3 regions of the Fictibacillus sp. KU28468 genome follow, and region 2 is predicted to be linked to each of the others. Evidence: a T-box and tRNA genes for the amino acid it is inferred to sense, from the RefSeq annotation. Region 2 holds a T-box; the other regions hold tRNA genes.
The links. A T-box is a leader RNA that pairs with one kind of tRNA and senses whether it is charged. The one in region 2 lies ahead of thrS (threonine--tRNA ligase), so its partner is inferred to be a tRNA-Thr.
Positions count from the first base shown of each region.

Region 1: it encodes a tRNA-Thr, which carries the amino acid that the T-box ahead of thrS (threonine--tRNA ligase) is inferred to sense. The anticodon was not compared.
Region 3: it encodes a tRNA-Thr, which carries the amino acid that the T-box ahead of thrS (threonine--tRNA ligase) is inferred to sense. The anticodon was not compared.

Region 1 is NZ_CP110666.1:4,268,848-4,272,109, reverse strand. Features, by position in the region: rRNA gene OKX00_RS22655 (23S ribosomal RNA) at 1-1,127, shown strand, start outside; rRNA gene rrf (5S ribosomal RNA) at 1,395-1,510, shown strand; tRNA gene OKX00_RS22645 (tRNA-Asn) at 1,547-1,621, shown strand; tRNA gene OKX00_RS22640 (tRNA-Thr) at 1,623-1,698, shown strand; tRNA gene OKX00_RS22635 (tRNA-Glu) at 1,702-1,776, shown strand; tRNA gene OKX00_RS22630 (tRNA-Val) at 1,839-1,914, shown strand; tRNA gene OKX00_RS22625 (tRNA-Thr) at 1,934-2,009, shown strand; tRNA gene OKX00_RS22620 (tRNA-Tyr) at 2,048-2,131, shown strand; tRNA gene OKX00_RS22615 (tRNA-Lys) at 2,163-2,238, shown strand; tRNA gene OKX00_RS22610 (tRNA-Gly) at 2,288-2,361, shown strand; tRNA gene OKX00_RS22605 (tRNA-Ala) at 2,366-2,441, shown strand; gene rocF (arginase) at 2,690-3,262, shown strand, end outside.
Region 2 is NZ_CP110666.1:1,503,727-1,506,988, forward strand. Features, by position in the region: gene OKX00_RS07715 (amino acid ABC transporter permease) at 1-208, shown strand, start outside; gene ytxC (sporulation protein YtxC) at 317-1,174, shown strand; T-box leader at 1,234-1,459, shown strand; gene thrS (threonine--tRNA ligase) at 1,509-3,262, shown strand, end outside.
Region 3 is NZ_CP110666.1:4,341,195-4,344,456, reverse strand. Features, by position in the region: rRNA gene OKX00_RS23130 (23S ribosomal RNA) at 1-1,360, shown strand, start outside; rRNA gene rrf (5S ribosomal RNA) at 1,441-1,556, shown strand; tRNA gene OKX00_RS23120 (tRNA-Val) at 1,567-1,642, shown strand; tRNA gene OKX00_RS23115 (tRNA-Thr) at 1,650-1,725, shown strand; tRNA gene OKX00_RS23110 (tRNA-Lys) at 1,733-1,808, shown strand; tRNA gene OKX00_RS23105 (tRNA-Leu) at 1,827-1,911, shown strand; tRNA gene OKX00_RS23100 (tRNA-Gly) at 1,919-1,993, shown strand; tRNA gene OKX00_RS23095 (tRNA-Leu) at 2,007-2,095, shown strand; tRNA gene OKX00_RS23090 (tRNA-Arg) at 2,109-2,185, shown strand; tRNA gene OKX00_RS23085 (tRNA-Pro) at 2,189-2,265, shown strand; tRNA gene OKX00_RS23080 (tRNA-Ala) at 2,276-2,351, shown strand; rRNA gene OKX00_RS23075 (16S ribosomal RNA) at 2,511-3,262, shown strand, end outside.

The DNA.
Region 1 (3,262 bases), 1.6 Mb from region 2:
TTAGCAAAAACACAGGTCTCTGCGAAGCCGCAAGGCGAAGTATAGGGGCTGACACCTGCCCGGTGCTGGAAGGTTAAGAGGAGGGGTTATCCCTTACGGGAGAAGCTCTGAATTGAAGCCCCAGTAAACGGCGGCCGTAACTATAACGGTCCTAAGGTAGCGAAATTCCTTGTCGGGTAAGTTCCGACCCGCACGAAAGGTGTAACGACTTGGATACTGTCTCAACGAGAGACCCGGTGAAATTATAGTACCTGTGAAGATGCAGGTTACCCGCGACAGGACGGAAAGACCCCATGGAGCTTTACTGCAGCTTGATATTGGATTTTGGTACAGTTTGTACAGGATAGGTAGGAGCCTGGGAAGTCGGAGCGCCAGCTTCGATGGAGGCGTCGGTGGGATACTACCCTGACTGTATTGAAATTCTAACCTGGAACCGTGATCCGGTTCGGAGACAGTGTCAGGTGGGCAGTTTGACTGGGGCGGTCGCCTCCTAAATTGTAACGGAGGCGCCCAAAGGTTCCCTCAGAATGGTTGGAAATCATTCGCAGAGTGTAAAGGCACAAGGGAGCTTGACTGCGAGACCTACAAGTCGAGCAGGGACGAAAGTCGGGCTTAGTGATCCGGTGGTTCCGCATGGAAGGGCCATCGCTCAACGGATAAAAGCTACCCTGGGGATAACAGGCTTATCTCCCCCAAGAGTCCACATCGACGGGGAGGTTTGGCACCTCGATGTCGGCTCATCGCATCCTGGGGCTGAAGTAGGTCCCAAGGGTTGGGCTGTTCGCCCATTAAAGCGGTACGCGAGCTGGGTTCAGAACGTCGTGAGACAGTTCGGTCCCTATCCGTCGCGGGCGCAGGAAATTTGAGAGGAGCTGTCCTTAGTACGAGAGGACCGGGATGGACACACCGCTGGTGTACCAGTTGTTCCGCCAGGGGCATAGCTGGGTAGCTACGTGTGGACGGGATAAGTGCTGAAAGCATCTAAGCATGAAGCCCCCCTCAAGATGAGATTTCCCATCACGTCAAGTGAGTAAGACCCCTTAGAGATGATGAGGTTGATAGGTCTGGTGTGGAAGCGTGGTGACACGTGGAGCTGACAGATACTAATCGGTCGAGGGCTTATCCTTATTAACAAAAGCGGTATGAACCGTTTAAATCCGACAAGCGTTGGAGATCCTGACGAGAACACGTTTTTGGTGTTCGCAGGAGGGATTGAAACGACCTCGAGGATATGGTACATGGAGCTGGACGTTAGCATCAGTGAAAGTTTGGATGAAGTTATCTAGTTTTGAGGGAATATACCTCATTTTTCTAAAAAAGCTCTTGTCAAAAGAGCAAATACATTGTAAAATGTAACTTGTCCTTGAGAAAATAGGACATCCTTTGAAAGACAGTCTGGTGGCGATAGCGAAGAGGTCACACCCGTTCCCATACCGAACACGGAAGTTAAGCTCTTCAGCGCCGATGGTAGTTGGGGGCTTCCCCCTGTAAGAGTAGGACGTTGCCAGGCTATCATTTCATACATACTCGTATGTGGTTTTATTATTCCACAGTAGCTCAGTGGTAGAGCTATCGGCTGTTAACCGATCGGTCGTAGGTTCGAGTCCTACCTGTGGAGCCATGCTTCCATAGCTCAGTAGGTAGAGTGCTTCCATGGTAAGGAAGAGGTCACCGGTTCGAGCCCGGTTGGAAGCTCCAGTCGGCCCGTTGGTCAAGCGGTTAAGACACCGCCCTTTCACGGCGGTAACACGGGTTCGAATCCCGTACGGGTCACCAAGTTTTTTTCGTTAAGAAAAATAACCAAGTTTTTTCGTTAAGAAAATAACATTCATTAATACGGAGGATTAGCTCAGCTGGGAGAGCACCTGCCTTACAAGCAGGGGGTCGGCGGTTCGAACCCGTCATCCTCCACCATTATTTATCCCAACGGCAGGCCGGTTTAGCTCAATTGGTAGAGCAACTGACTTGTAATCAGTAGGTTGGGGGTTCAAGTCCTCTAGCCGGCACCATTTCTTTATAAGCAATGTCTGAAGCCTTTTTTTTATGTGGAGGGGTAGCGAAGTGGCTAAACGCGGCGGACTGTAAATCCGCTCCTTTGGGTTCGGCGGTTCGAATCCGTCCCCCTCCACCATCTTTATTTCCGACAGATTATGTTACAACACGAGCCATTAGCTCAGTCGGTAGAGCATCTGACTTTTAATCAGAGGGTCGAAGGTTCGAGTCCTTCATGGCTCACCATTTGAACTTCTGAATAAAAGATGATATCAATGGTTACAAAGTATAATATGCGGGTGTAGTTTAGTGGTAAAACAAGAGCCTTCCAAGCTCTGGTCGTGAGTTCGATTCTCATCACCCGCTCCATTATGGGGCCTTAGCTCAGCTGGGAGAGCGCCTGCCTTGCACGCAGGAGGTCAGCGGTTCGATCCCGCTAGGCTCCACCATACATAATAAGTACTGTCCTTAGACGAATGTCTAAGGGCTTTTTTATGTCTTTCAAACCTTCAAGGATTCCTGATCCAATAAAGAGGAGGGTGCTTTTGTCCTAATAATTATCCATCAACCTCCTCGAAAGCGCTTACGTATCGGTATATCTATGCATATTTCTGTCCAGTTGAACCAACACGAATAGACAGGCTACAATGAATTTATAGAATTTTTTGAAACACAGCATAAGGGGAGGCCGTACAGAATGAAGAAGGATATTACGATCATCGGAGTACCGATGGATTTAGGGCAGACAAGGCGCGGCGTTGACATGGGGCCAAGCGCCATTCGATATGCAGGAATTGTGGAACGTTTAGAAGATATAAATTATAATGTCCAGGATTTCGGGGACATAGAGATTGCCCGGCCTGGGACAATAGAAGAAAAAATAGACACCAATCTTAAGAACCTTCAAGAAGTTTCAACTGCAAGTGAAAAGCTGGCAGACACGGTTTCTAATGTCATTCAGGAAAACCGGTTTCCTCTTGTCTTTGGAGGAGACCACAGTATCGCGATTGGCTCTCTTGCAGGAATTGCCAAGCACTACGAAAATCTTGGCGTCATCTGGTATGATGCTCATGGAGACTTAAATACCGCTGATACTTCACCAAGCGGAAACATTCATGGTATGCCCCTTGCAGCAAGTTTGGGAATCGGGCATGAATCCTTAACTGGTATTGGAGGATATGAGCAAAAAGTTAAGCCTGAAAATATTGTTATTATCGGTGCCCGTTCATTGGATGAAGGAGAAAAAGAATTAATCAAAGAACGCGGTATT
Region 2 (3,262 bases):
AGGAAATGAATTCATTGTTTTAATTAAAGATTCTTCACTGGCCGCTGTGATTGCGACTGAAGAACTGATGTACTGGGGAAGAGCGATGATGGGAGAATACTATCGTCCTTGGGAACCTTTTTTGACGGTAGCGCTTATTTATCTGATTCTTACTCTTACGTTGACACAACTGCTAAACTTTCTTGAACGCAAATATGCACTGGATTAACCGGCAGCAGGGAAACCTGCTGTTTTTTTATTAATCTTTTAAAAGAGTTCATTTTTCATGACGTTGTCCCATATAGTGTAACATCGAGTGTTTGGGGGAGGGACAGGGTTGGCAGAACTAATATTTGCAGATCATGAAGAGTGTAACCAATTACAAAAGGAACTGAAGCAGATGGCTCGATCACTTAACATAAAACCTTCCTTTTTAGAATCCGAAAGCCGTTCATTATTATTGAATACAACAGAGCATCTGGATTCAATTGTTCAGGTGCTGGCTTGCTATACTCGTAAAAAACTGGAGGAATCACGAATCCTGTTTTTTATTGAACATTTTTTTTATTTCACGGATAAGCAGGAGCAAGCAGAAATTGCAGCGATCGCCAAGGAATTTATCGAACAGGAACGGGAGGAAGTGCCGGCGGTAAAAGATCTGGATACGTGCGATTATCATGTGAAAGAAGCATGGAGAAAAATCTTAACCGAAGAAGGGCTATCATTTACATTTGAGTCTTTTGTACAGTTCCGTTTACGGGAGTACCTTGATCTTCTACAAATTTACGTCGAATGTGCGATCGATGAATACAAACTCGAGCTTGAATACCAGTCCTTCATCGATCAATTGCGTAAGTGTGCAGCCGATCAGCCGTTTCTCACAGCCGAGGTTCACGTGGCCTTCGACGGCAAATTTAAGCTGTATGATGAGGAATACCGGCTATACAGTGAAAAAATGCTTCAGCTTATGCATGAAAGAGCATTGGTTCTGACCAAGGAGTTTAATCTCGACGAAAAAGTGCTGGGTCCGATCATGGGTTTAGCTCCGGAAGTGTTGTATTTGTACCTGGAAGAAGAAAATCACGGCATGATACATACATTGCAGAACGTATTCCAGGAGAGACTGATTAAAAGGCCCCTTCAGCTGTTTTATGGTTCAAGAAACAAATTTATCGAAAAGATGGACGGTAGATAAGGATTGCTCTTGATTTTGCAGGATAGTATGAATATAATAATTGTATAAATTGGATACCAAAATCAGTAAAGATAAGGACAACGGATATTTTTTACGGTTTATAGAGAGGGATGCCTGAGGCTGAAAGCATTCTAACACGGAAAAATGTCTTACCCCCTTTGAACTTCAGCGGTGAAGGCAGAGTAATCGCTGACGGCCCAAAGCCGTTAAATCTTGACCGAGTGCCATTGCAGAACCCTGCAGTGGAACAAGGGTGGAACCACGAGTACAACACTCGTCCCTTTTTGTGGACGGGTGTTTTTTGTATTTTATTTTGAACAAGGAGAGATTATGAATGACAGACATTAAGCTTACTTTTCCTGATGGTTCTATACGTGAGTATCCGAAAGGAATCACTGCAGAACAAGTAGCAGAATCCATCAGCTCCAGCCTGAAGAAAAAGTCCGTTGCCGGTAAAGTAAACGGGGAATTGTACGATTTCACACGTCCGATCGAGGCGGATGCATCCATTGAGATCGTTCCACAAGATTCACCTGAAGGACTCGAAATGACACGCCACAGTACAGCCCATTTGATGGCACAGGCGATCAAACGCATCTATAAGGATGTCAAACTCGGCATCGGGCCAGTCATCGAGAACGGTTTTTATTATGATATCGATCTTCAAGAAGCTTTAACACCGGAAGATTTGCCTAGGATTGAGAAGGAAATGAAAAAGATCGTAAGCGAAAACCTGCCGATCATCCGAAAAGAAGTGACCAGGGAAGAAGCCATCGCGATTTTTGAAGGCATTGACGACCATTTAAAATTGGAGCTCATCCGTGATCTTCCGGAGGATGCGGTTATTACCATTTACGAACAAGGCGAGTTTTTTGACCTTTGCCGCGGGCCGCATCTTCCATCCACTGGAAAAATCAAGTCCTTTAAATTGATGAGCATCTCAGGCGCTTATTGGAGAGGAGACAGCGATAACCAGATGCTTCAGCGCATCTATGGAGCAGCTTTTCTTAACCAGAAAGAGCTGGATCAGCATCTCGTCTACCTTCAAGAGGCGAAAGAGCGAGATCACCGAAAACTTGGAAAAGAGCTGGATCTTTTCACTGTTTCCCAAAAGATTGGACAAGGTTTGCCGGTCTGGCTTCCAAAGGGTGCGACGATCCGCCGTATCATCGAGCGTTATATTGTCGACACAGAAGTAAGACTTGGCTACGACCATGTCTACACTCCTCATCTAGGCAGTGTAGAGCTCTATAAAACATCAGGACACTGGGATCATTATAAAGAAGATATGTATCCTGCGATTGAAATGGACAACGAGCAGCTTGTTCTTCGTCCGATGAACTGTCCGCATCACATGATGGTGTTCAAGAACAGCATGCACAGCTACCGAGATCTTCCAATCCGTATTGCTGAGCTTGGAACGATGCATCGCCATGAGATGTCAGGAGCATTGGCTGGCCTTCAGCGTGTCCGTTCCATGACATTGAATGATGCTCATATCTTTGCCCGCCCGGATCAATTAAAAGATGAGTTTATCCGCGTAGTAAAGCTCATCCAGCGTGTGTACAAAGACTTTGGCATTACAGAATACAGGTTCCGTCTTTCTTACCGTGATCCTGAGGACAAAGAAAAATACGTAAACAACGATGAGATGTGGGAAAAAGCACAGGCTCTTCTTAAAGAAACTATGGAAGATATGGACTTGGATTATGTAGAAGCAGAAGGGGAAGCCGCGTTCTACGGGCCAAAGCTTGATGTTCAGGTGAAGACTGCGCTCGGAAAAGAAGAGACGCTGTCTACTGTACAGCTTGATTTCCACTTGCCTGAACGCTTTGACCTAACGTACAAAGGAAGCGACGGAAAGGATCACCGTCCGGTCGTTATCCACCGCGGAGTCGTTTCCACAATGGAACGTTTTGTCGCCTTCCTGATCGAAGAATACAAGGGTGCGTTCCCGGTATGGCTTGCTCCTGTACAGGTACAGATTATTCCTGTATCCACTGTTCATGAAGAGTACGCAAGAAAGATTAGTGAGGAACTGCTGGAAGAAGGCATTCGCGTCGAAGTCGACAACCGCGATGAAAAGCT
Region 3 (3,262 bases), 1.5 Mb from region 2:
AGGGAAATTACAGTACCGAAGTCCCTGATCCTACACTGCCAAGAAAAGCCTCTAGTGAGGAAAGAGGTGCCCGTACCGCAAACCGACACAGGTAGGCGAGGAGAGAATCCTAAGATGATCGGGAGAACTCTCGTTAAGGAACTCGGCAAAATGACCCCGTAACTTCGGGAGAAGGGGTGCTCTGATAGGGTTAACGCCCGAGAGAGCCGCAGTGAATAGATCCAAGCGACTGTTTAGCAAAAACACAGGTCTCTGCGAAGCCGCAAGGCGAAGTATAGGGGCTGACACCTGCCCGGTGCTGGAAGGTTAAGAGGAGGGGTTATCCCTTACGGGAGAAGCTCTGAATTGAAGCCCCAGTAAACGGCGGCCGTAACTATAACGGTCCTAAGGTAGCGAAATTCCTTGTCGGGTAAGTTCCGACCCGCACGAAAGGTGTAACGACTTGGATACTGTCTCAACGAGAGACCCGGTGAAATTATAGTACCTGTGAAGATGCAGGTTACCCGCGACAGGACGGAAAGACCCCATGGAGCTTTACTGCAGCTTGATATTGGATTTTGGTACAGTTTGTACAGGATAGGTAGGAGCCTGGGAAGTCGGAGCGCCAGCTTCGATGGAGGCGTCGGTGGGATACTACCCTGACTGTATTGAAATTCTAACCTGGAACCGTGATCCGGTTCGGAGACAGTGTCAGGTGGGCAGTTTGACTGGGGCGGTCGCCTCCTAAATTGTAACGGAGGCGCCCAAAGGTTCCCTCAGAATGGTTGGAAATCATTCGCAGAGTGTAAAGGCACAAGGGAGCTTGACTGCGAGACCTACAAGTCGAGCAGGGACGAAAGTCGGGCTTAGTGATCCGGTGGTTCCGCATGGAAGGGCCATCGCTCAACGGATAAAAGCTACCCTGGGGATAACAGGCTTATCTCCCCCAAGAGTCCACATCGACGGGGAGGTTTGGCACCTCGATGTCGGCTCATCGCATCCTGGGGCTGAAGTAGGTCCCAAGGGTTGGGCTGTTCGCCCATTAAAGCGGTACGCGAGCTGGGTTCAGAACGTCGTGAGACAGTTCGGTCCCTATCCGTCGCGGGCGCAGGAAATTTGAGAGGAGCTGTCCTTAGTACGAGAGGACCGGGATGGACACACCGCTGGTGTACCAGTTGTTCCGCCAGGGGCATAGCTGGGTAGCTACGTGTGGACGGGATAAGTGCTGAAAGCATCTAAGCATGAAGCCCCCCTCAAGATGAGATTTCCCATCACGTCAAGTGAGTAAGACCCCTTAGAGATGATGAGGTTGATAGGTCTGGTGTGGAAGCGTGGTGACACGTGGAGCTGACAGATACTAATCGGTCGAGGGCTTATCCTTAAAATAATCAGAAGTTTGGATGAAAAGTTATCTAGTTTTGAGGGAATATACCTCAAACTAGGTTGAAAAACCTACATATGTCTGGTGGCGATAGCGAAGAGGTCACACCCGTTCCCATACCGAACACGGAAGTTAAGCTCTTCAGCGCCGATGGTAGTTGGGGGCTTCCCCCTGTAAGAGTAGGACGTTGCCGGGCATATACATATGGAGGATTAGCTCAGCTGGGAGAGCACCTGCCTTACAAGCAGGGGGTCGGCGGTTCGAACCCGTCATCCTCCACCATTATTTCGCCGGTTTAGCTCAATTGGTAGAGCAACTGACTTGTAATCAGTAGGTTGGGGGTTCAAGTCCTCTAGCCGGCACCACTTTCAAGAGCCATTAGCTCAGTTGGTAGAGCATCTGACTTTTAATCAGAGGGTCGAAGGTTCGAGTCCTTCATGGCTCACCATTTTCAAAAATTTTATATGCGGGTGTGGCGGAATTGGCAGACGCGCTAGACTTAGGATCTAGTGTCTTATGACGTGGGGGTTCGAGTCCCTTCACCCGCACCATACGGATGCGGAAGTAGTTCAGTGGTAGAATACAACCTTGCCAAGGTTGGGGTCGCGGGTTCGAATCCCGTCTTCCGCTCCATTTTTTTCTGCCTGCCGGGGTGGTGGAATTGGCAGACACACAGGACTTAAAATCCTGCGGTAGGTGACTACCGTGCCGGTTCGAGTCCGGCCCTCGGCACCAATTAAAATTATATGCGCCCTTAGCTCAGCTGGATAGAGTGTTTGACTACGAATCAAAAGGTCGGGAGTTCGAATCTCTCAGGGCGCGCCATATCGGGAAGTGGCTCAGCTTGGTAGAGCACCTGGTTTGGGACCAGGGGGTCGCAGGTTCAAATCCTGTCTTCCCGACCATCTTTGTTAAGGGGCCTTAGCTCAGCTGGGAGAGCGCCTGCCTTGCACGCAGGAGGTCAGCGGTTCGATCCCGCTAGGCTCCACCATTTCGAAAATGTGTTGACATTTTCTTTTTTAATGGGTATGATATTAAAGTTGCTGTTCGAAGCAGCACATTAGTTCTTTGAAAACCAAACAAAAGCCAGGTAAGTCAGGGATTTTACAATCCCATCAATTTTTAAACTTTAAGAGCTATATCAAACACTTTATTGGAGAGTTTGATCCTGGCTCAGGATGAACGCTGGCGGCGTGCCTAATACATGCAAGTCGAGCGGACCAAAGAGAGCTTGCTCTCTGAGGTTAGCGGCGGACGGGTGAGTAACACGTGGGTAACCTGCCTGTAAGACGGGGATAACTTCGGGAAACCGAAGCTAATACCGGATGATAAAGAGGAACGCCTGTTTCTTTTTTGAAAGTCGGCCTTGTGCTGACGCTTACAGATGGGCCCGCGGCGCATTAGCTAGTTGGTGAGGTAACGGCTCACCAAGGCGACGATGCGTAGCCGACCTGAGAGGGTGATCGGCCACACTGGGACTGAGACACGGCCCAGACTCCTACGGGAGGCAGCAGTAGGGAATCTTCGGCAATGGACGAAAGTCTGACCGAGCAACGCCGCGTGAGCGATGAAGGCCTTCGGGTCGTAAAGCTCTGTTGTCAGAGAAGAACAAGTACCGGAGTAACTGCCGGTACCTTGACGGTACCTGACCAGAAAGCCACGGCTAACTACGTGCCAGCAGCCGCGGTAATACGTAGGTGGCAAGCGTTATCCGGAATTATTGGGCGTAAAGCGCGCGCAGGCGGTTCTTTAAGTCTGATGTGAAAGCCCACGGCTCAACCGTGGAGGGTCATTGGAAACTGGGGAACTTGAGTGCAGGAGAGAAAAGTGGAATTCCACGTGTAGCGGTGAAATGCGTAGAGATGTGGAGGAACACCAGTGGCGAAGGCGGCTTTTTGGCCT